4 regions of the Streptomyces qianjiangensis genome follow, and region 1 is predicted to be linked to each of the others. Evidence: riboswitches for the same ligand, from Rfam matches in the RefSeq annotation. Region 1 holds a riboswitch; each other region holds the start of a gene.
The links. Region 1 has a riboswitch for cyclic di-AMP ahead of N8I87_RS24530 (C40 family peptidase). Riboswitches for the same ligand answer to the same signal wherever they lie in the genome.
Positions count from the first base shown of each region.

Region 1 (5,570 bases):
GACAACACCGCCTGGACGATCCCCCAGCAGGCCACGGGGAACGACATCAGCGGCTGGGGGTCCCCCCTCTGGGAGAGGGACGCGAACGCCTGGCTCCAGCCCGAGCAGCACACCGGCGCCGCCCCGACCCAGCAGTGGGACTGGGGCACGCAGGCCTTCGAGACCGGTACGTACGACGCCACGCAGTGGAACTCCGACGGCAGCGTCGTGGCCGCCCAGCACGAGCGGCAGGCCGAACCCTTCGACCAGCAGGCGACCACCACCTTCGACCAGCTCTCGTACGAGAATCACGACGACTACGAGAACTACGAGGACGACGCCTTCGAGGAGGCCGTCCCGGACGAGGACGACCCGACGGCCACGGGCGAATTGCCCGCAGTAACGCCACTGCTGGACGATCAGGAAGAGTTCACCCCGCTCCCGTCCACCCGTGCGGGATCACGGGGCGGGGCGCGTTCCCGCCGCCGCCCGCCCAAGCGCTCCGCGCTGCTGACCGTGGCCGTGCCTTCGGCCTGCGTGATGGGAGTCGCCGGGATCGCCGCCGCCTCCGTCGGCAACCTGAACCTGATCGGCGGCGGCAAGGACAACAGCGCCTCCGCGCCGGAGACGAAGTCGGTGAAACCGTCCGCCGCCAACAACCAGCTGGACACCCAGCTGGAGAACCTCTCCGCCGGCGCCGACGACTTCGCCGACCGGGCCAGCCGGACCCAGGAGCGCATCGACCTCAAGGCACAGCAGCTGGCCCAGCAGAAGCAGGCGGCGGCCGAGGCTGCCCGCAAGGAGCGGCTGCGCCCGAAGTACGCGCTACCGGTTCTGCAGAGAGGGCTCAGCGCCTATTTCGGCCAGGCGGGCGTGAACTGGATGTCCGTGCACACGGGCATCGACTTCCCCGTCTCGTACGGCACGACGGTGATGGCCGCGACCGACGGCACGGCCCGCACCCAGTGGAACAGCGCCTACGGCAACATGATGATCGTGACGGCCAAGGACGGCACGGAGACCTGGTACTGCCACCTCTCCAGCTACCGGGTCGCCTCCGGTACGAGCGTCAAGGCCGGACAGCCGATCGCGTACTCGGGCAACTCGGGCAACTCGACCGGCCCGCACCTGCACTTCGAGGTCCGGCCGGCGGGCGGTTCGGCCATAGACCCGCTGCCGTGGCTTCGCAGCCATGACCTGGACCCGACGTAGATCCCCACTCCTCTCCACGCGTGACCGAGCCCCCGCCGGATCTTCCGATCGGCGGGGGCTCGTCGCGTGTGCCTACAGCTTCTCCACCGGCGCGTACCGCAGCACCAGCCGCTTCGGCTTCGCGTCACCGAAGTCGATCGTCGCCTGGGCGTTGTCCCCCGCGCCCGTCACCGCGAGGACCGTGCCGAGTCCGAACTGGTCGTGGGTGACCCGGTCCCCGACGGCCAGGGACACCACCGGCTTCGACGAGACCCGCTTCGTGGCGAACCCGGACGCGCCCGACGCCGACGAGCGCGAGCGGGACGAGGACAGCGAGGCCGCCACACCGGAAGCGGGTCCGGAGGAGACCGGCGCCGCCGCTCCCGTCCGCTTCCACTGCACATGGGCGGGCGGGATCTCCTCCAGGAAACGGGAGGGCGGGTTGTACGACGGCTGTCCCCAGGCGCTGCGCAGCGAGGACCGCGTGAGATACAGCCGCTCCCGCGCGCGGGTGATGCCGACGTACGCCAGGCGCCGCTCCTCCTCCAGCTCCTTGGTCTGGCCGAGGGCGCGCATGTGCGGGAAGACGCCGTCCTCCATGCCGGTGAGGAAGACGACCGGGAACTCCAGGCCCTTGGCGGTGTGCAGGGTCATCAGGGTGATGACCCCCGAGCCCTCCTCGTCCTCGTCGGGGATCTGGTCCGAGTCGGCGACCAGCGCCACCTGCTCCAGGAAGTCGGCCAGGGTACTCTGCTCGCCCTCCGCGCGTTCCTGTTCGAACTCCAGGGCCACGGCCGCGAGTTCCTGGAGGTTCTCGATGCGGGTCTCGTCCTGCGGGTCGGTGGAGGTCTGCAGTTCGGCGAGATAGCCGGTGCGTTCGAGGATCGCCTCGAGGACCGTGGCCGGTCCCGCGCCGGACTCGACGATCGTGCGGAGGTCCTCCATCAGCACGTTGAACCGCTTGACGGCGTTCGTCGAGCGCGCCGCCATGCCGTACGCCTCGTCGACCCGGCGCAGCGCCTGCGGGAAGCTGATCTTCTCGCGCTGGGCGAGGGCGTCGATCATCGCCTCGGCACGCTCGCCGATACCGCGCTTGGGGACGTTGAGGATCCGGCGCAGCGGCACGGAGTCCTCCGGGTTGGCCAGGACGCGCAGGTAGGCCAGGACGTCCCGGACCTCCTTACGCTCGTAGAAGCGGACGCCGCCGACGACCTTGTAGGGCAGGCCGACGCGGATGAAGACCTCTTCGAAGACACGGGACTGCGCGTTGGTGCGGTAGAAGACGGCGACGTCGCCCGCCTTCGCCTCGCCCGCGTCCGTGAGGCGGTCTATCTCGTCGGCGACGAACTGCGCCTCGTCGTGCTCGGTGTCGGCGACATAGCCGGTGATGTGCGCGCCCGCGCCCGCGTTGGTCCACAGGTTCTTGGGGCGGCGGGACTCGTTGCGCTCGATGACCGCGTTGGCGGCGGAGAGGATCGTCTGGGTGGAGCGGTAGTTCTGCTCCAGGAGGATCGTCGTCGCGTCCGGGTAGTCCTCCTCGAACTGGAGGATGTTGCGGATCGTCGCGCCGCGGAAGGCGTAGATGGACTGGTCGGCGTCACCCACGACGCACAGCTCGGCGGGCTGGAGGTCGTACTCGCCGGGCGGTACGTCCACCGGGTGCCCGGCGGTGCCGACGAGCTCGCGCACGAGGGCGTACTGGGCGTGGTTGGTGTCCTGGTACTCGTCGACGAGGACATGGCGGAAGCGGCGGCGGTAGTGCTCGGCGACGTCCGGGAAGGCGCGCAGCAGGTTGACCGTCGTCATGATCAGGTCGTCGAAGTCGAGGGCGTTCGCCTCGCGCAGCCGCGACTGGTACATCGCGTAGGCCTGGGCGAGGGTCTTCTCGAAGCCGTCGGCGGCCTGTGCGGCGAAGTCCTCCTCGTCGACCAGCTCGTTCTTCAGGTTCGAGATCTTGGCGCTGAAGGCCTTCGGCGGGAAGCGCTTGGGATCGAGCTCCAGGTCGCGGCAGACCAGGGCCATCAGACGCTTGCTGTCGGCGGCGTCGTAGATCGAGAACGACGACGTGAAGCCGAGCTTCTTGCTCTCGCGGCGCAGGATGCGCACACACGCGCTGTGGAAGGTCATCACCCACATCGCCTTCGCGCGCGGGCCGACGAGGTGCTCGACGCGCTCCTTCATCTCGCCCGCGGCCTTGTTGGTGAAGGTGATCGCGAGGATCTGGCCCGGGTGCACGCTCCGCTCGGCCAGCAGGTGGGCGATGCGGTGCGTGAGCACACGGGTCTTGCCGGATCCGGCGCCGGCCACGATGAGCAGCGGGGAACCGGCGTGGACGACGGCCGCGCGCTGGTTCTCGTTCAGCCCCTCCAGCAGCGCCGCGGCGTCGATCACCGGGCGCGGGGCGCCGTCGCGGTAGTAGTTGTCCCGGTCCGGCGGCACGTCGAACTTCCCACCGAACAGATCGTCCGGAACCGACTCCGGAGCGTGATCGTCCTCGGGCGGCGGCGGAGGCTCCTCCTCGCGCCCGTGAGGGGTCTGGAGGTCCGCCAGGAAGCTGTCGTCAAAGAGGCTGCTCATCGCTCTCCGAGTCTAGGGCGCCCCACCGACAAACGACCGCCGCCCCGGAAACGGGACCGGCCCCGCGCGCGGGGGATCTCGCGGGGATCTTCCCGATGCATGAGCCGGACAACTGTCTCACGCTCCGCAGGCATGCTGTCACACGGGCGGAATTCTGCATCAGGTCACGAAAATGTATCGGGCATATCGCCCATCAACCTTCACACGGGCCACACCAGTTGGCTACCGTCTCGGGCGGGCCGTACGACCCCCACCGGCGAACGTCGCCGGGCCGCGCGGCCTCCGCCGAGTCCGGTGTGCCCGCCACGGCACCTGGAGCCGGGGACCCAACCGACCTTGGGGTGAATCGGCCGAACCTCCCCCCGGAGAAGCGGCCGTAGGGCAACCCTTCCGAACCACCCGCCCGAACCCGACAGCTAACTCGGTAGGCGGAACATGGAAGGAGTCGCCTCCCTTGGCGTCGCACCGCAAGTCGCGCCCCGCGAGTTCCCTAGTAGCAGGCATACGCACCCCCGCCATCGCCACCGCCGCGCTCACCTCCGTGGCCCTGCTCTCCCAGACCGCCAACGCCACGCCCTCCCCCGGCGGCGACAAGCCGAGCATCGAGGAGGTCGAGAAGAAGGTCGACGACCTGTACCGCCAGGCGGAGTCGGCGACCGAGAAGTACAACGCGGCCAAGGAGAAGTCCGGCAAGCAGCGCAAGACCGTCGACACCCTGCTGGACGACGTGGCGCGGCGCACGGACAAGCTCAACAAGGCGCGTGAGGAACTGGGTACGTTCGCCGCCGCCCAGTACCGCACCGGGACCGCCGCGCCCGACACCGCCACCTTCCTGCTCTCGAACTCCCCGCAGGACTACTTCGACCAGACCCAGCTGATGGGCCGGATGACCTCGTGGCAGAAGGGCGCGGTCGACGACTACGTCACCCAGCAGTCGGCGACCATGAAGAAGCGGCAGGAGGCCGCCAAGAGCCTCCAGACGCTGACCGAGTCGCAGAACGAGCTGAAGACCGCCAAGGCCACCGTCCAGAAGAAGCTCTCCTCGGCTCGCGAGCTGCTGTCCACGCTGACGGCACAGGAGAAGGCCCGGCTCGCCGCGATCGAGAAGCAGAAGCAGGAGGAGGCCGCACGCCAGGCCGCGGCGCTCGCCAAGAAGCAGGCAGCCGAGGAGCTCGCGAAGAAGCAGGCGGCCGAGGAGGCGGCGAAGAAGGCCGCCGCCTCGAGCTCGTCGAGCTCGTCCAGTTCTTCGGGCTCCTCGGGCTCGTCCACCTCGACGGGGTCGACCGGCTCGTCCTCGGACTCCTCGTACGCCACCAAGGCCGCGAAGGCGATCGCCTTCGCCCGCGCCCAGATCGGCAAGCCGTACGTCTGGGGCGCCACCGGCCCCGACTCCTACGACTGCTCCGGCCTCACCTCGGCTGCCTGGCGGGCCGCGGGCGTCAGCCTTCCGCGTACCACCTGGGACCAGGTCAACGTGGGCACCACGGTCTCGCTCACCAACGCCGAGCCCGGCGACCTGATCTTCTTCTACGACGACATCAGCCACGTCGGCATCTACATCGGCAACGGCATGATGATCCACGCCCCGAAGCCCGGCGCCTACGTCCGCGAGGAGTCGATCTACTACGGCGGCGCGTCGATCATCCACAGCGTGGTACGGCCGGCGTGAGAGAGATCGGTGGGGCAGGGGCGCGAGCACCGCGGCCGTGGTGACGCGAGCGCCGCAGCCGTGGTGAACCGCGACCGCGCACGCACGCGCCCCTGTCCCCCACCCACGTGTCCCGCACCCGCGCGTTTTTCCCGGCACGCGCGCGCGTGCCCCG
Region 1 is NZ_CP106798.1:5,289,289-5,294,858, reverse strand. Features, by position in the region: gene N8I87_RS24540 (M23 family metallopeptidase) at 1-1,191, shown strand, start outside; gene pcrA (DNA helicase PcrA) at 1,264-3,747, opposite strand; cyclic di-AMP (ydaO/yuaA leader) riboswitch at 4,021-4,193, shown strand; gene N8I87_RS24530 (C40 family peptidase) at 4,202-5,416, shown strand.

Region 2 (5,570 bases), 220 kb from region 1:
GCCCCCATGCACATCCGTACGTCCTTCCCCTACGAGACCACGCACGACGACATCCGCGTCCCCCTGCCCGACGGGACACGGCTGTACGCGCGCGTATGGCGGCCCCTGACGGACGAACCCGTTCCGGCGCTCCTGGAGTACCTCCCGTACCGCCTGACCGACTGCACCGCGCCCCGCGACGCCCAGCGCCACCCCTGGTACTCGGGCCATGGCTACGCCTCCGTCCGGGTCGACGTCCGCGGGCACGGGAACAGCGAGGGCCGGCCGGCGGACGGCTACTCGGGGACGACGGCGGCCGACGGGGCCGAGGTGGTGAACTGGCTGGCCGCGCAGCCCTGGTGCGACGGCGGCGTGGGCCTGTTCGGCGTGTCCGGGGGCGGCTTCGACTCCCTCCGTGTCGCAGCCCTCGCGCCCGAGCCGCTCAAGGCGGTCGTCACGGTGTGCTCCACGGACGACCACTACGACAACGACGTGCACCGCCTGGGAGGTTCCGTTCTCGCGGCCGGCACGCACGCCCGGTCGGCCGCGCTGCTCGCCTTCGCGTGCCGGCCGCCCGACCCCCGGTACGCCGGTGAGGCCTGGCGGGACATGTGGCTGGAGCGCCTCGAGGCCGTCGGCCCCCTCGCCCACACCTGGCTCGCGCACCCGACCCGCGACGACTACTGGCACCGGGCCTCGGTCCGTGAGGACTACGGCGCGATCAGGGCCGCCGTACTGGCGGTGGGCGGCTGGCACGACCCGTACCACGACACGGTGCTCCGTCTGGTCGAACACCTCCCGCGCGACCGCGTCCGCGGCATCGTCGGCCCCTGGCCGCACGAGTACCCCGACCGCGACCGGCCGCCCGGCCCGGCGATCGGCTTCCTCCAGGAGACCCTGCGCTGGTGGGACCGCTGGCTCAAGGACGGCAGCCCGTCCGACGGCGCCTCCGCCCCGGCGGACCCCCTGGACCGGCCGCTCCTGCGCGCGTACGTCCTCGACTCCCGTCCGCCGGCCACGACCTACGACACCCTTTCCGGCCGCTGGGTCGGCGAGCCGCAGTGGCCCTCACCCCACGTGACGAGCATCACGCACCGGCTCCGGGGCGCCCCCGTTCTCGTGCGGTCCCCGATGCACACCGGCATCGACGCCGGCCGCCTCGTCCCGATCGGGAACGACGCCGACCTGCCGCCCGACCAGCGGGAGGAGGACGCCCGTTCGGTCTGCTTCGAGTTCGCGGTGACGGAGGAGACCTGGGTGCTGGGGCGGCCCGGGGTGCGGCTGCGGCTGACCTCCCGGGTGCCGCGCGGCCAGGTCGTCGCACGGATCTGCGACGTCGCCCCGGACGGCGCCTCGACGCTGGTCGCCCGGGGCGCGCTCAACCTGTCCGCGCGCCACGGCGACGACCGGTCGGTGCCCTGGACGCCGGGCACCACGCAGGACGTGACCTTCGAGCTGAGCGGCATCGGCCATGTCTTCCCGCCCGGCCATCGCATCCGCCTCGCCGTCTCCTCCGTGTACTGGCCCTGGCTCTGGCCCGAGCCGGACTCGGCGGCGGGCTTCACCCTGGACCCGGCGGGCAGTTCGCTCGAACTGCCGGTGCGCGAACGGACGCCGGACCCGACGATCACCTTCGAGGAGCCGGAGCAGGCGGAGCCGCTGGGCAGCAGTTTCCCGCCCACGCTCGACGAACCGCGCCCCGAGCGGCTGGTGGTGCGGGACCTGGCGAAGGGCGAGTGGCGTCTGGAGGTCGACCCGCGCCACGGCGGCACGCGGCAGTACCCCGACGGACTGGAGTGCACCGAGGACGCGCGGGAGACGTACACGATCACCGAGAAGGACCCCCTGTCGGCCCGCACCCACTCGGAGTGGTCGATCCGGCTGCACCGTCCGGAGTCGGCCTGGGACACGACGGTCAGGACCCGGTCGGACATCACCTGTGACGCGGAACACTTCCTCGTCTCCGACGAGGTGATCTGCGCGGAGGGCGGCGAGGTGGTCTTCCACCGGACGTGGGAGAAGCGCGTCCGGCGGAGCCCCGTGAACCCCCTGTGACCTGCATGTCTGATTTGCCGTGAATGTTATTCCGTGAGTTGGGTCACGCCACCTCATGTCGGCTCACATCCACCCAAACACCCGTTTGCCCTTTTCCCACCGGCCAGTTGAGGCTGTGCAACCGCAAAGGATCAAGTGCCCCATACGCCTCACACCAAGGTCAATCGGTGCGTTCTGTGAATCAGGTACTTGTTCCCGACATGTGCTCTCGCATAGCTTCCGGGCCAGTCAGGCGGAACGCCGAATCCTGCCGCCGCCCGACGTAACCCATCGACGAACTCATTCGCGTAGGCAGGAGCGGGGGACCCAGGTAGACCGCCGGACCGGACGACACACGTCGCACGGAACGGCTCGGGGTGAAGTCGCGCAGCCTCAGGGCGGCACGGCCGGGCACCTCCCCGCCCGAACCCGACAGCTCACCTCGCAGGCGACGGAGAGGAAGTCCCCCATGTTCGCTGCCGCTCAGCCCCGCCGCACCAACCGCCTCGTCCGCAAGCTCGCCGTCGTCGGCACCGGCGCCGCGGTGCTCGCCCTCCCGCTCATCGGCGCGACCACGGCCTCGGCCGCCCCCGCCGCCACGCCCGCCGCGGCCGCCACGGCCGAGACGACCCTGGCCGGCTACCCGAACAACCTCGACGGCTGGATCCGTGAGTCCCTCGCCATCATGAAGGAACGGCACATTCCGGGCTCGTACAACGGCATCTACCGCAACATCATGCGTGAGTCGTCGGGCAACCCGCGGGCCATCAACCTGTGGGACTCCAACGCGGCCAAGGGCATCCCGTCCAAGGGCCTGCTCCAGGTCATCGACCCGACGTTCAACGCGTACCACGTGGTCGGGACGTCGTTCGACATCTACGACCCGGTCGCCAACATCACCGCCGCCTGCAACTACGCGGCCGCGCGGTACGGCTCGATGGACAACGTCTTCGGCGCGTACTGACGGACGTTTCGGGGAGTACCGGCGGCCCCCCCGAAACGGGAGAGCTACGCGAAGAGTCTTTCGAGGACGACGGCGATGCCGTCGTCCTCGTTCGACAAGGTGATCTCGTCGGCCACCGCCTTGAGTTCGGGATGGGCGTTGGCCATCGCCACACCGCGGGCGGCCCAGTCGAACATCGGGATGTCGTTGGGCATGTCCCCGAAGGCGATGGCCCGCCGGGCGCTCAGCCCCAGGTGTTCGGCGGCCAGCGCCAGACCGGTCGCCTTCGTGATGCCGCACGGCTGGAGTTCGACGGTCCCCGGCCCGGACATGGTGACCGTCGCCAGCGAACCCACGACATCACGGGCAGTCGCCGCCAACTCGTCGTCGGACAGCGCGTGATGGCGGAGCAGGACCTTGCTGATGGGTTCGCACCACAGATCGTCGCGCCGCTGGACCCGTACGGCGGGCAGGGTGGGGTGCGGCATCAGATACCCCGGCTCGATGAGCGTGAGCCCGTCCACCCCGTCCTGGTCGACGGCCGCGTACACCTGACCCACCTCGGCCTCGATCTTGCCGAGCGCGGTCTCGGCCAACTCCGGGTCCAGGGTGACCGACCACAGCAGACGGTCCGCGCCGGCGTCGTACAACTGCGCGCCCTGTCCGCACACCGCGAGCCCCCTGCTGCCGAGTTCATCGAGCAGCGGCCGTACTCTCGGCGCCGGGCGCCCCGTCACCACGAGGTGCTGCGCACCGGCCCCCACCGTCCGCGCGAGCGCCGCGCGGGAGCGGTCGGAGAGGGTGTCGTCGCCGCGGAGCAGCGTCCCGTCCAGATCGGTGGCGACGAGTGAATAAGCGGGGGGAGCGGCCATGATCAGAGAATACGGACAACATGCCGCCGCGACTCATCCCTGTCCCAGCCGTTGTTCTCAACCCCACGGGGTCCGCGCGGAGATGCTGCCACCGCCCGTCGTCAGTGGTGCGCGTTAGGTTGCTGTCACCGCGCCGAGGGAGCCGAGGAAACGGGGGCGGATGTGGTGACGGACCGGCGGGACGTCTTCCGGAGGTATCTGCGCGAGGCGGCGCCCGCCGTTCTCGCGCGCTTTCCCGAGGAGTCGAGGCCCGAGATCTACGCCCTCTCCTTCCGTATCTGGCGCATCGACTACGACGAGCGCCACCCCTATGTGGCCATCGGCTACAACACCGAGACCCAGTGCGAGCTGGAGAAGCGCCACGGGGACCCCGGTGAGGCCCGCTGGCACTACGCGTGCTGGCTCCTGGACGGATTCGAGATGCTCGGCAACGTCCCCGAGGACCCGGTCGGCGCACCGCTGTACGTCGAGGAGGTCAAGGAACTCGGCCTGTGGTTCGACGGTGACCGGGACGACGACGAGGGGGACCGGGACGACGACGAAGCGGGCGACATCGAGGCCAAGCGCGATCTGCTCGGCCTGCACTTCGCCGACGCCTGTATCGATCTGGCCCGCCATCTGCACGAAAGCGGGGACATCGAGCGGCTCTTCGGCCGTCCGCTGCCCGTCGTCGTCTTCGACATGGACTGCCCCGAATGGGAGATCGAGGCCACCGAGGCGGCCAACCCCCCAGAGCTGATCGAGGAGTTCCTGGCGTGGCAGCGGACGGCCGGGGAGGGGTAGCCGGCCGTCCCTGCCGTCCGCCGCTGCCGTCCGCCGCCGCGCTCAGCCGTGGGCCGCCGCCAGGTGCTTCGCCAGCCGTGGGGAGGCGAACTCGGTGCCGCAGACGAAGCGCATCACCGGGCCGTAGGACCCGGCGGCCGGCAGGCCGGTGAAGTAGAGGCCGGGGACAGAGGAGACAAAGCCGGCACCGAGCTTGGGGGTGCCGCGGCTGACCGCGAGCCGACTGCGGAGCTCATGGCCGAGGAAGTCCATGGCCGCGATGTCCACGCGGTAGCCGGTGGCCGCGATGACATGGTCGGCGGTGAGCCCGCGGGTGGCGCCGGCATGGGTGCGGACCGTGAGGACCGGGCTGCCGTCGGAGACGTCCGCGCCGACCACCCGCTCGACCTCCTCGACCTGCACCTTGCCCTCGAAGCGGTCACGCAGCCACCACGCGCCGAGCGGGCCGAGGACCCGGCGGACCAGATAGTGGCGGGCCTGCGCCGGGAGATAGCGGTAGGGGTGGGGGTAGTAGCTGAGGGCCCACAGGGACCAGGCCCGGCCGAAGGGGGACTCCGGGCGCAGCTTCGGCTGCTTCCAGGGCGGGGCGCCGAAGGCGACCGTGCCGTGGCCGCAGGCGACCACCCGCACCTGTGCGCCCGCCTCCGCCGCCAGGGCGGCCGTCTCCAGCGCGGACTGGCCCGCGCCGATGACGATCAGCTCCTTGCCCTTGAAGGGGCTGAGGTCGTGATGCTGCGAGCTGTGGGACACCGGGCCCGTGGGGGCGGGTCCGTCCGCCGCCGCCTTCGCCAGCTCCGCCGGGAAGTGGGCCAGGCCGGACAGTCCGGTCGCGACCACGACCGCGCGGGCCGCGAACGACTCCCCCGAGTCCAGCTCGAGTTGGAAGCCACCGCCCGTCCCACGGTCCACGGAGAGCACCCGCACCCGCTCCAGTTCGGGCAGGAGAGTGCGCTGGAACC
Region 2 is NZ_CP106798.1:5,073,634-5,079,203, reverse strand. Features, by position in the region: gene N8I87_RS23470 (CocE/NonD family hydrolase) at 7-2,034, shown strand; cyclic di-AMP (ydaO/yuaA leader) riboswitch at 2,296-2,477, shown strand; gene N8I87_RS23465 (transglycosylase SLT domain-containing protein) at 2,483-2,977, shown strand; gene N8I87_RS23460 (HAD family hydrolase) at 3,022-3,828, opposite strand; gene N8I87_RS23455 (hypothetical protein) at 3,991-4,611, shown strand; gene N8I87_RS23450 (FAD-dependent oxidoreductase) at 4,654-5,570, opposite strand, start outside.
Region 2: linked by a shared signal. The riboswitch ahead of N8I87_RS23465 (transglycosylase SLT domain-containing protein) and the one ahead of N8I87_RS24530 (C40 family peptidase) in region 1 are both predicted to bind cyclic di-AMP.

Region 3 (5,570 bases), 1.2 Mb from region 1:
TCGCCAAGGCCGACGGCAACCCCGTCAACGCGGCCTCCATGCTGGCCGTCCTCGGGCTGGGCGCCCAGGGCGGCGAGGAGATCGTTCTCGCTTCCGACGCCGAGGGCGCGGACGCCGCCCTCGACCGTCTCGCGAAGCTCGTCGCCGAGGGCCTCGAGGAACTGCCCGAGACCGTCTGAGCCACCGCGCCGAACGCCGGAGCCGCGTCTGCCCTTTCGGGCGGCGCGGCTTCGCCGTATTCGCACGGAAATTCCGGACGCACGGAAATCAGGGCAGCACGCACAGAAATCAGGGCAGCGGAAATACACCTCCGCCGAATACCCTTCTTTGTATACGGCGCTCGTGTTAATGCCGCAGGCCCGACATGTTTACGGCATGTTGCGAAGTCCTCACACGGTCCGAACGGTCCCCGCCGCCGGGAAAGCGCAATCGGTGCGCGGATGTCGCGCGCTCGGTGTGCAGTGCCGTGATCGCCCGCGCGCGCTCGCCGTCGCCGCGCGCCACCGCGTCCACGATGGCGCCGTGCTCCGTCCAGGACTCCACCGGGTCGGCGGGCGCCTCCACCGTGTACATCCAGGCGATCTTGTGCCGCAGCTGGGTCAGCATCGAGGTCAGCGCGTGACTGCCGCAGGCCTGCGCGAGCGTCTCGTGGAACCAGCCGCCCAGGGAGCGCAGATCCTCGCTGTTGCCCCGCCTGGCTCGCTCCTGGCCCAGCCTCACCAGGCCGCGCAACACCTTGAGATGGGCCTCGGTGCGCCGCTGCGCGGCCCGGGAGGCGCCGAGCGGCTCCAGCAGCATGCGCATCTCCAGCAGATCGGCGGCCTCCTGCTCGGTCGGTTCGGCGACGCACGCGCCCGCGTGCCGCCGGGTCACCACGAAGCCCTCGGCCTCCAGGGTGCGCAGTGCCTCGCGGACGGGGACGCGCGAGACGCCGTAGCGGCGCGCGAGGAGTTCCTCGGTGAGCCGGCCGCCGCGCTCGTAGACACCGGCGACGATGTCGTCCCTGATCGCCGTGCATACCGAGCTCGCCGGAATACGCATGACCGACCTCCGCTTTAATCCCCGTGAAACGTCGCCGCTTGACGTGTGTTCCGTGACTCTATTGCAATCAACGGGAATTTCCGATGGCGTGCCGGAATCCATGGATATTTTTTGGACAGCCAGGCGGCCGAAACGGCGAAAGCCCCGGCTCGGGGAGCCGGGGCTTCGGGAAGCGGTGCGCCGTGCCGTCAGACGTTCACGCCGTGCTTGCGGAGGTAGGCGAGGGGGTCGACGTCCGAGCCGTACTCCGGGGTCGTCCGGGCCTCGAAGTGGAGGTGCGGCCCGGTGACGTTGCCGGTCGCGCCGGAGAGGCCTATCTGCTGGCCGGGCAGGACCTTCTGGCCCACGGAGACGCCGATGGACGACAGATGGCCGTACTGGGTGTACATGCCGTCCGCCATCCGGATCACGATCTGGTTGCCGTACGATCCGCCCCAGCCGGTCGACACGACCGTGCCGGAGCCCACCGCGTGCACGCTGGTGCCGCTGGAAGCGTGGAAGTCGATGCCGGTGTGGGAGCCGGAGGACCACAGGGATCCGCCGGTCTTGTAGCCGGTGGAGACATACGAGTTCGCGATCGGTGTCACGAAGGCGTTGAGCCGCTTGCGCTCGGCCTCGCGGGCGGCGCGCGCCTTGGCCTCGCGCTCCTTCTCCGCCAGCGCGACGGCCTTCTTGCGCGCGGCCTCCTCGGCCGCCTTCTGCTCGGCGGCCTGCTCCTGGGCCGCGGCCTGGGCGTCGATCTGCTCGGCGACCGAGTCGCCCATGGTGATGACCGGCGTGAGACCGGTGTCCGCGGGGGCGGGCTCGGCGGCGAGGGCCGGGGAGGCCGCGAGGGTGCCGATGGCACCGGTGGTGGTGAGGGCCGCGACGCCCGCCGCGCGGGCGGTGGTGCGATGCATCCGGCCGGGACGGCGGTGCTTCCCGGTGGCGCGCGTGAACGCCATGTAGTGGCTGGTCCTTTCCTTCCCTCTCGCCTACCGGGTTAGCTGACGGGTTCGGAGCAGGAAGGTCTCCTACGGACCCCCTCGCGGCACGCGCGGGTGTCCGATTCACCCCAGGGACTGCGTGGGTCCCCGGCTCCCCTGGCTCGCGCCGTACGGGGACTCGGCGATGACTGTCCGGTGCCGCGGGTGCGGCGCACTGCCCGACGAACAGCCTGGACGACGCTATGCGGGCGGTCTTTCGATCCCCAAACCGATCACTGTTTTTGTAGCGCATCCCACAGGGCAGACAGGCAACCTCCACCCCAATTCGGACATCTTGGGGAAAGGTCCGTGGGGTCCTGACGGCCCGTCGGCCGTCAGGACCCCACGCGCAGGACCCACGCGCGCGTGCCCCTACTCGGCGGAGACGACGGTGACTTCGCCGATGCCGAGAGCCTCGACCGGCTCCTTGATCTGGGCGGCGTCGCCCACCAGGACCGTCACCAGACGGTCCACCGGGAAGGCGTTGACCGCCGCGGCGGTGGCCTCCACGGTGCCGGTGGCGGCGAGCTGCCGGTACAGCGTCGCCTGGTAGTCGTCCGGCAGATACTGCTCGACCTGGTCGGCCAGCGTGCTCGCCACGGCTGCCGCGGTCTCGTACTTCAGCGGCGCGACCCCCACGAGGTTCTGCACGGCGACGTCGCGCTCGGCGTCGGTGAGGCCCTCCTCGGCGAGCTTGCGCAGCACCGCCCACAGGTCCTGCAGCGCGGGACCGGTGTTCGGGGTGTCCACCGAGCCACTGATGGCGAGCATCGAGGCACCCGTGCCGTCCGGGGCGGACCTGAGGACCTGCCCGAACGAGCGCACACCGTAGGTGTAGCCCTTCTCCTCGCGCAGGACGCGGTCCAGACGGGAGGTGAGGGTGCCGCCGAGGCAGTACGTGCCGAGCACCTGGGCGGCCCACACGCGGTCGTGCCGGTCCGCGCCGACCCGGCCGATGAGCAGCTGCGTCTGGACGGCTCCGGGTCGATCCACGATGACGACCCGGCCGGTGTCGTCGGCGGTCACCGGCGGCACGGGCCGCGGCTGCGCCGAGGAGCCGCTCCAGGCGCCCAGGGTCTCGCCGAGCAGCGCGTCCAGGTCGATGCCGGTGAGGTCGCCGACGACCACGGCGGTGGCCGTGGCGGGCCGCACGTGCCGGTCGTAGAAGCCGCGGACGGCCGCCGCGTCGATCTTCTCGACCGTCTCCTCGGTGCCCTGGCGCGGGCGCGACATGCGCGCGGTCGCCGGGAACAGCTCCTTCGAGAGCTCCTTGGCGGCACGGCGGGAGGGGTTCGCCAGCTCGTGCGGGATCTCGTCGAGGCGGTTGCGCACCAGCCGCTCCACCTCGCTCTCGTCGAACGCGGGTGCCCTGAGGGCGTCGGCGAGCAGGCCCAGCGCCTTGCCGAGGCGGGAGACGGGGACCTCCAGGCTCAGCCGGACGCCCGGGTGGTCGGCGTGCGCGTCCAGGGTCGCGCCGCAGCGCTCCAGCTCGGCGGCGAACTCCTCGGCGGAGTGCTTGTCGGTGCCTTCGGAGAAGGCGCGCGCCATGATCGTGGCGACGCCGTCGAAACCGGCCGGCTCGGCGTCCAGCGGCGCGTCCAGCAGCACCTCGACGGCGACGACCTGCTGGCCGGGGCGCTGGCAGCGCAGAACGGTCAGGCCGTTCTCCAGCGCGCCACGCTCGGGGGCCGGGAAGGCCCACGGCTTCGCCTCGCCCGCACGGGGCTGGGGGTGGAACTCCATCGCGGCGAGCTCGGTCACTTGGCCGCCTCCTCGTCCTCGTTCTGGTCGGCGGTGGACGCTTCCACGGTGGCTTCCGACTCCGGGTCCTCGGGGAAGTCCTCGTCCTGGGTGTGCTCCGCGGACTCGGCGGAGAGCGGCTCGTAGACGAGCACCGCGCGGTTGTCCGGGCGCAGGCGGGCCTTGGCCACCTCCTGGACCTCCTGCGGCGTCACCTCCAGGACGCGCTGGACGGCGGTCAGGGCGAGCTGCGGGTCGCCGAACAGGACCGCGAACCTGCACAACTCGTCGGCGCGGCCCGCGACCGTGCCGAGCCGGTCCAGCCACTCGCGCTCCAACTGGGCCTGGGCGCGCTCCATTTCCTCGGGGGTGGGACCCTCCTGAGCGAAGCGGGCGAGCTCCTCGTCGATGGCGGTCTCGATGACCGGCACCTCGACGTCACCGGAGGTCTTCACGTCCAGCCAGCCCAGCGAGGGCGCCCCGGCCAGCCGCAGCAGACCGAACCCGGCCGCCACGGCCGTACGGTCGCGGCGCACGAGCCGGTTGTACAGGCGGGAGGACTCGCCGCCGCCCAGGACGGTGAGCGCCAGGTCGGCGGCGTCCGACGCGCGCGTGCCGTCCTGCGGGAGCCGGTAGGCGGCCATCAGCGCGCGGGCCGGGACCTCCTCCACGACGACCTCGCGCAGCTGCTCGCCGATGACCTCCGGCAGCGAGCCGTCGCGGGGCTCGGGCTTGCCGTCGTGCGAGGGGATCGAGCCGAAGTACTTCTCGATCCAGGCCAGGGTCTGCTGCGGGTCGATGTCGCCGACCACGGAGAGCACCGCGTTGTTCGGCGCGTAGTACGTCCGGAAGAACCGGCGCGCGTCCTCCAGCGTGGCCGCGTCCAGGTCGGCCATCGAACCGATCGGCGTGTGGTGGTACGGGTGGCCCTCCGGGTAGGCGAGGGCGGTCAGCTTCTCGAAGGCGGTGCCGTACGGCACGTTGTCGTAGCGCTGCCGGCGCTCGTTCTTGACGACGTCCCGCTGGTTTTCCATGGACTCGTCGTCGAGGGCGGCCAGCAGCGAGCCCATGCGGTCGGCCTCCAGCCAGAGGGCGAGCTCCAGCTGGTGGGCGGGCATGGTCTCGAAGTAGTTGGTGCGCTCGAAGCTGGTGGTGCCGTTGAGCGAGCCGCCGGCGCCCTGCACGAGTTCGAAGTGGCCGTTGCCCTTGACCTGCGCGGAGCCCTGGAACATCAGATGCTCGAAAAGGTGAGCCAGGCCCGTACGGCCCTTGACTTCGTGGCGGGAGCCGACGTCGTACCAGAGGCACACCGCCGCGACCGGGGTCAGGTGGTCCTCGGAGAGCACCACGCGCAGACCGTTGGCCAGGCGGTGCTCGGTCGCTGTCAGGCCCCCGGAGCCTGCCTCGGCCTTGGTCGTGTGACCCATGGGCATGTACGTCCCTTCGATCGCGGACGCGGTCGTGAAACCGCGGCGTTCCTGCCGGTCCTGCCACTGTATGCAAGCGACCGGAGCCTCGGTGAAGTTCCCGCCGGACGTACGCCCACAGCGGATCGCGTAGCCTGCGGGAGTCGTGCCGCGGGGCGGCTCCTCCGGCGCCGCGCGCCACCGGGAAGGGCCACCGGCACCGGGTCCTGGCCCGGCTTGTCAGTACCGCGGTCCACAATGGTCCGATCAGACCCGTTCACGCTTCAGAAAGAGTGAGCCGAAGGGGTGCGTCGACACCGACGTGAGCGACCCGTAGGCGAGCGACCAGAAAAGAGGAGCCGGCAGCGATGGCCCGCCGCAGCACGAAGACCCCGCCGCCCGACGACTCGTACGAGGA
Region 3 is NZ_CP106798.1:6,537,276-6,542,845, reverse strand. Features, by position in the region: gene N8I87_RS30235 (HPr family phosphocarrier protein) at 1-179, shown strand, start outside; gene N8I87_RS30230 (GntR family transcriptional regulator) at 346-1,041, opposite strand; gene N8I87_RS30225 (M23 family metallopeptidase) at 1,230-1,985, opposite strand; cyclic di-AMP (ydaO/yuaA leader) riboswitch at 1,998-2,161, opposite strand; gene N8I87_RS30220 (M16 family metallopeptidase) at 2,379-3,767, opposite strand; gene N8I87_RS30215 (M16 family metallopeptidase) at 3,764-5,179, opposite strand; gene N8I87_RS30210 (DNA gyrase/topoisomerase IV subunit A) at 5,521-5,570, shown strand, end outside.
Region 3: linked by a shared signal. The riboswitch ahead of N8I87_RS30225 (M23 family metallopeptidase) and the one ahead of N8I87_RS24530 (C40 family peptidase) in region 1 are both predicted to bind cyclic di-AMP.

Region 4 (5,570 bases), 4.0 Mb from region 1:
CTTCCGTGCCCGACGGCATCTCACGGCTCAGGCTGACCGCCCGCGCGGACCTCTCCGAGGCCGAGATCGAACGCGCTGTACGTGTGATCGGCGAGGCGCGACCATGAGTCGGCGTGACACGGCCGTGCGCCGCCTGGACGGAACCGATCAATAGCGATCGGTCGGATCGGGTCGTACGGGGATCAGCGGAACGTGGCCAGGAACCCCGCCCAGCTCTCGGGGGAGAAGAGCAGTGCGGGTCCGGCCGGTGCCTTGGAGTCGCGCACGGCGAGCAGTCCGGTCAGCGGACCGGAGCGCGGCCGTGCCGTCTCCACGCAGTTGTTCGCTCCCGTGCTGTAGCTGCTGCGCAGCCACCGCACGCCGTGCAGATCGGTACAGGAAGGTACGTTCCGAGGCAGTGCAGACATGGTGCCTCCTCCTTACGCGCCGTCAGCTATCCCGGCGATGTAATCCAACGATTCCTCGGTCGAAAGGGCGTGGATCCGAAGGGTGTTGAAGGCCTCGGAGTAGGCCTGGAGGTCTTCTTTCCGTTCGAGATAGAGGCTACTCGTCAAGTGGTCGAGAACAACCACATCCAGATCAGATGTGCTCGGAAATGAGAAGATAACGAAAGGTCCCGTGATGCCGATGTGAGCACCGGCGGCGAACGGCAGGACCTGGAGCCTCACCTGGGGCAGGCGCGCCGCCTCCACCAGCCGTTCCAGCTGCCGCGCCATGACGTCGGGCCCGCCCACCTCCCGCCGCAGCACCGCCTCGTCCAGGACGGCGCTCAGCTTCAGCGGCGGCTGCGACCGCAGCACGTCCTGCCGGACCAGCCGTACCCTGACCAGTGCGTCCAGCCGCTCCTCGGCGTCGTCGAAGCCGCTCACGGCCGCCCGGGTCACCGCACGGGCGTACTCCGGCGTCTGCAGCAGCCCCGGGACAACCGACGTCTCCAGGGTGCGCATCGCGCACGCCTGCGACTCCAGGCTGATGAAGTCCCGGTAGGCGGGCGGCAGCACCCCGCGGTACGCGTGCCACCAGTGGTGGCGGCCGCCGACGTCGTCCGAGCCGGCCAACACCATCAGCAGCTCGCGCAGTTGACCGTCCACCACGCCGTACGCGTCCAGGAGTAACCGTACATCGGCCGGTTTCACCCCACTGGCGCCCGTCTCGATGCGGCTCACCTTCGACTGGTGCCAGCCCACCAGCCGGGCCGCCTCACCGCTCGTGAGGCTCGCCCCGGTGCGCAGTGCGCGCAGTTCTGCTCCCAGTTTCCGGCGGCGCACCGCGGGACCGTTCTGCATGGGCTACTCCCTACTCCCTTCGAGCCGCCCAAATACGGTCTGCCGTCGCAGAGTTCACCGCTTCGAGCGACAGATATATGCATATCTTGGTGGATCGCCCCCGTGACACGTGCCGCAATGGCAGTCTGACGACGAAGCACCAGTCCGGGACCGTACTCGAACCATCCGGCTCCGTGCCGGACTGCGGTCCCGTGGGAAAGGGACGACGTCGTCATGGCAGACCATCTGGAAGCATCCGTCACTCTGCCGAGCGATCCCGCCTCGGTTGCCGCGGCCCGTTCCTATGTGCTGGCCACCCTCGCGGAATGGGGTCTGCCACCGGACACGGAAGTGGCCGACACGGTCCGGCTCATCGTCTCCGAACTCGCCACCAACGCCGTGCAGCACACGTTCGGTCAGTCACCCACCTTCACGGTGGACCTCGTGCTCGATCGTGACGAACACCTGCGCATCGGCGTCACCGACAGCCATCCACGCTTCCCGAAGAGACTGCCCGCCGCCGTCCAGCAGGACAACGGCCGCGGCATGGTGATCATCCGCTGGCTCACCGCCGAATCCGGCGGCAAACTACGGGTCCGGCCCACCCGCGAGGGCGGCAAGACCGTCTCCATCGAACTCCCCTGGACGGTACCCGCCCAGCCGGTCACGGCCGCTGGACAGCAGGAGCCGTGATACTCAGCCCCCCGCCGTCTGCTGCGCACGTCCGAACGCCCCGCGCAGCAGGGCCCGGAAGGCGTCGGCGGCCGGAGCCACCTCGTCGGCCCGGTACGCGACCGAGATCGTACGTCGCAGCTCTCCTGCCCCCAGCGGGCGCACCCCGACCGGAGTGACCGCCGTCCGCGCCACCATCTCCGGTACGACGGCCACGCCGAGCCCGGCACTCACCAGCGCGCACACCACGGCGTAGCCCGGGGTCGGCACCAGTACGGACGGCGTGGCCCCCGCCTGCGCCAACAGCGCCTCCACTCCCTGCCGGGCGGGCAGTTGCGGCGCCATGCTGACCAGCGGCTGACCCGCAAGCTCCGACAGCGGCAGCCGGGAGGAGCCACTGCTCAGGGCATGCCCCGGGGCTGTCACCAGGACCAGCTCGTCGACCAGCACCGGCTCCAGACCCACCGAGGACGGCACCGGAACCGGCTCCGCCGGGTGATACGCGTGCGTCAGCGCCAGGTCCACCTCTCCGGCCGCCACCGCCGCCACGCCGGCCGGGGGATCGTAGTCCGCCACCGACAGCTCCACATCCGGATGCGCCCGGCGGAACGCGCTCAGCACCGGCGGCAGCAGATGGATCCCGGCCGTCGGAAACGTACCGAGCCGGAGTGTGCCGCCCGACAGACCGGCCAGCCGGGCCAGTTCGTGCCGGGCCCGCTCCAACTCGTCCAGCACCCGGCGGGCCCGGGCCACCAGCAGCTCGCCCGCGTCCGTCAGCCGCGCCCCGCGGTGGTGCCGGACCAGCAGCGCCGTCCCCGCCTCCCGCTCCAGCTTGGCCAGCTGCTGGGAGAGCGCGGGAGGTGTGTAGCCGAGCCGCTCGGCGGCACGCGTGATGGACCCCGCCTCCGCCACCGCGACGAGGGCGGCGAGTCGGGTGGGGTCGTACATACCGGTTGCCTGCCCGAAGGAGTGCCCAAAGGAATGCCCAATGGGTGCGAGCCCAAAGGAATGCTTAAGGATAACCCAGGAGATCCTAAATACCTGCTGAAGGTCCGTCCGCGGCAGGCTGGGCGCCATGGACGGACAGCTCCTCGCCTTCACCGGGATCGCCGCCGGCATGGTCGCCATGCCCGGCGCCGACTTCACCGTCGTCGTACGCAACGCACTGGTCTCCCGCCGGGCGGGCATCGCCTGTGCGCTCGGCATCGCGTGCGGGCTGCTCGTCCACACGGCACTGGTGGCTGCGGGGGTCGCCGCGGTCCTGGTCGCCGTGCCCCCGCTGTTCCGCACTCTGCAGCTGCTCGGCGGCGCGTATGTGCTGTATCTGGGCGGACGGACGCTGTGGTCGCTGCGGCAGCCGCAGGGCGGCGACACGGACGGCGGCACGGCCTCTGCCGCACACCCGCTGCGTCAGGGGTTCACGACCAACGCCCTCAACCCCAAGGTCTCGCTGACCTTCCTCAGCCTGCTGCCCCAGTTCGTACCCGCGGGCAGTGCCGCGCTGCCGAGGACCCTGCTGCTCGCGCTGATCGTGATCGGGCTGACCCTGGTGTGGTTCCCGACGGTGGCGCTGCTGGTGGACCGGCTCGGCCGGTGGCTGCGCCGGCCGCGGGCCGCCATGGCCCTGCAGTCGGCGACCGGTGTGGCGCTGACGGTTCTGGGCGCCGCCCTGCTCATCGAACCGCTCCTGGCGTGACACCGGGTCAGGCCGGAGCGGACCCGAGGGGGTGACGGCGCGACATCGCCCGTCACCCCCTCGGGCGGGTCAGCTGACCCGGCCGTACCAGACGCTCCTCGTCCAGATCTTCTGCAGCTTCACCACGTCCCCGGTCTTCGGGGCGTGCCAGATCTTCCCCTTCCCGGCGTAGATCCCCACGTGGTACACGCTGGAGCCCGAGTGGAAGAAGACCAGGTCACCGGCCTTGCGGTTCTTGGCCGAGATGTGGTGGGTCTTGTTGTACTGCTGGGCGGCCGTACGGGGCAGGCTCTTGCCCGCCTTCTTGTACGAGTACAGCGTGAGCCCGGAGCAGTCGAACCTCCGCGGCCCGGTGGCGCCCCACTTGTAGGGGGACCCCTTCTTGGAAGCCGCGACCTGGAGTGCCTTCGTCGCCATCGTCGCGGCCGATGCGTCGGCGGCGACACCCGGAACCACGATCGAGCCGCCCACGGCGGCGATGGTGAGGGCCGAGGCCGTACCGGCCCGGGCCATGAGCGACGGGACACGATTGAGCGCAGTCATGCGCAACCCTTCGTCAGCCGCCTGTGAAGGATGACCTGTCGGATTCGGGCTGGCGAAGTTGCCCGGCCGCGTTGCCGCGGCTTCACCCCAAGGGCTGCTCGGAACGAACAAACAGACGAACGAACATCCGTTCCGGCGACCCGTCTTGCTTGGGTCCTCCACTCCTGCCGATCCACTCCTGTCGACCGGTCATCCGGGCGGCGGCAGGACTCGGCGTCCGCCCGGACCGCCCCGCCGCTGTGGCGGGGGCTTGTCGTCAGACAGGGATCTTCACTCACAGGTGTCCGAAAATCCCAATGGAATCGGGGATTTGTGGTGTTACTCACCACTCACCCGTTCGGGTGGACATCGCTGTGTTCGAGTCATGGCCGAGGGGGGCAGGTACCCCCGGACCAGCGCGGAAGCACCTCACCGTCCCCCTCGGGCAAGCGTGTTGTGCAACCTCCACGGCCTCGGAAACGGACCTGCGACTACTCCAATCAGCGGTACGCCCTTTGGGTCGTTTCAACTCCGGTCCGGACGGCAGTGCGTCAATCGGCGGCGTGGGGTGGGACGGTGACCCTCGCGGTCCGGCGTTCGCCGTCCAGCACCCGCAGTGCGCGTGCCAACGTGGCCGCGTGCAACTCCGTCTCGCCGCGCTGGTGCATGAGGGTCAGCGCGTCGCGCAACTCGGCCGCCGCACGGACCAGTGCCTGGGCGGCCCGCAGCCCGCTGTAGGTGCCCTCGTGCCGGGCCGGATTGATCCGACCGAGCAGGTCGACCACATCGAGGTAACGGTCGATCAACTCACCCTCGGCCCGCGTCAGGGCGGGCAGCGGCGGCAGTTCCGGAGGCATCATCCGCCGGCTCACCCCGCGTCCCGGGTGATGCGGGAGGCGTTGCGGCTGGTGATGATCCCGTCCACCAGCCCGTATTCCAGCGCGCCCGGCGCGTCCAGGATCAGATCCCGCTCCAGGTCCTCGTGGACCTGTTCCGGGCTGCGTCCCGTGTGCCGGACGAGCATTCCTTCGAGCAGGGCCCGGGTCCTGCTCAACTCCTCGGCCTGGATGACGAGGTCACTCGGTTGGCCCTGAACCGGCTCGGCCAGTGAGGGCTGTCGGATCAGCACACGTGCGCCGGGCAGCGCGAACCGCTTGCCCGGTGTCCCGGCGGCGAGCAGCAGCGCGGCGGACGAGCCGGCCTGCCCCAGGCAGACCGTCTCCACGTCGCAGCCGACGTACCGCATCGTGTCGTAGATCGCCGCCATCGCGGTGAACGAGCCGCCGGGCGAGTTCACGTACAGCGAGATGTCCCGGTCCGGGTTGTCGTGCTCGAGATGCATGAACTGCGCCATCACGTCGTTGGCCGACGTGTCGTCGATCGGCGTGCCCAGGAAGACGATCCGCTCCTCCAGC
Region 4 is NZ_CP106798.1:1,326,266-1,331,835, reverse strand. Features, by position in the region: gene N8I87_RS06035 (8-amino-7-oxononanoate synthase) at 1-107, shown strand, start outside; gene N8I87_RS06030 (DUF397 domain-containing protein) at 183-407, opposite strand; gene N8I87_RS06025 (helix-turn-helix domain-containing protein) at 420-1,286, opposite strand; gene N8I87_RS06020 (ATP-binding protein) at 1,500-1,958, shown strand; gene N8I87_RS06015 (LysR family transcriptional regulator) at 1,962-2,885, opposite strand; gene N8I87_RS06010 (LysE family translocator) at 3,013-3,633, shown strand; gene N8I87_RS06005 (C40 family peptidase) at 3,703-4,176, opposite strand; cyclic di-AMP (ydaO/yuaA leader) riboswitch at 4,180-4,386, opposite strand; gene N8I87_RS06000 (hypothetical protein) at 4,707-5,015, opposite strand; gene N8I87_RS05995 (ATP-dependent Clp protease proteolytic subunit) at 5,024-5,570, opposite strand, start outside.
Region 4: linked by a shared signal. The riboswitch ahead of N8I87_RS06005 (C40 family peptidase) and the one ahead of N8I87_RS24530 (C40 family peptidase) in region 1 are both predicted to bind cyclic di-AMP.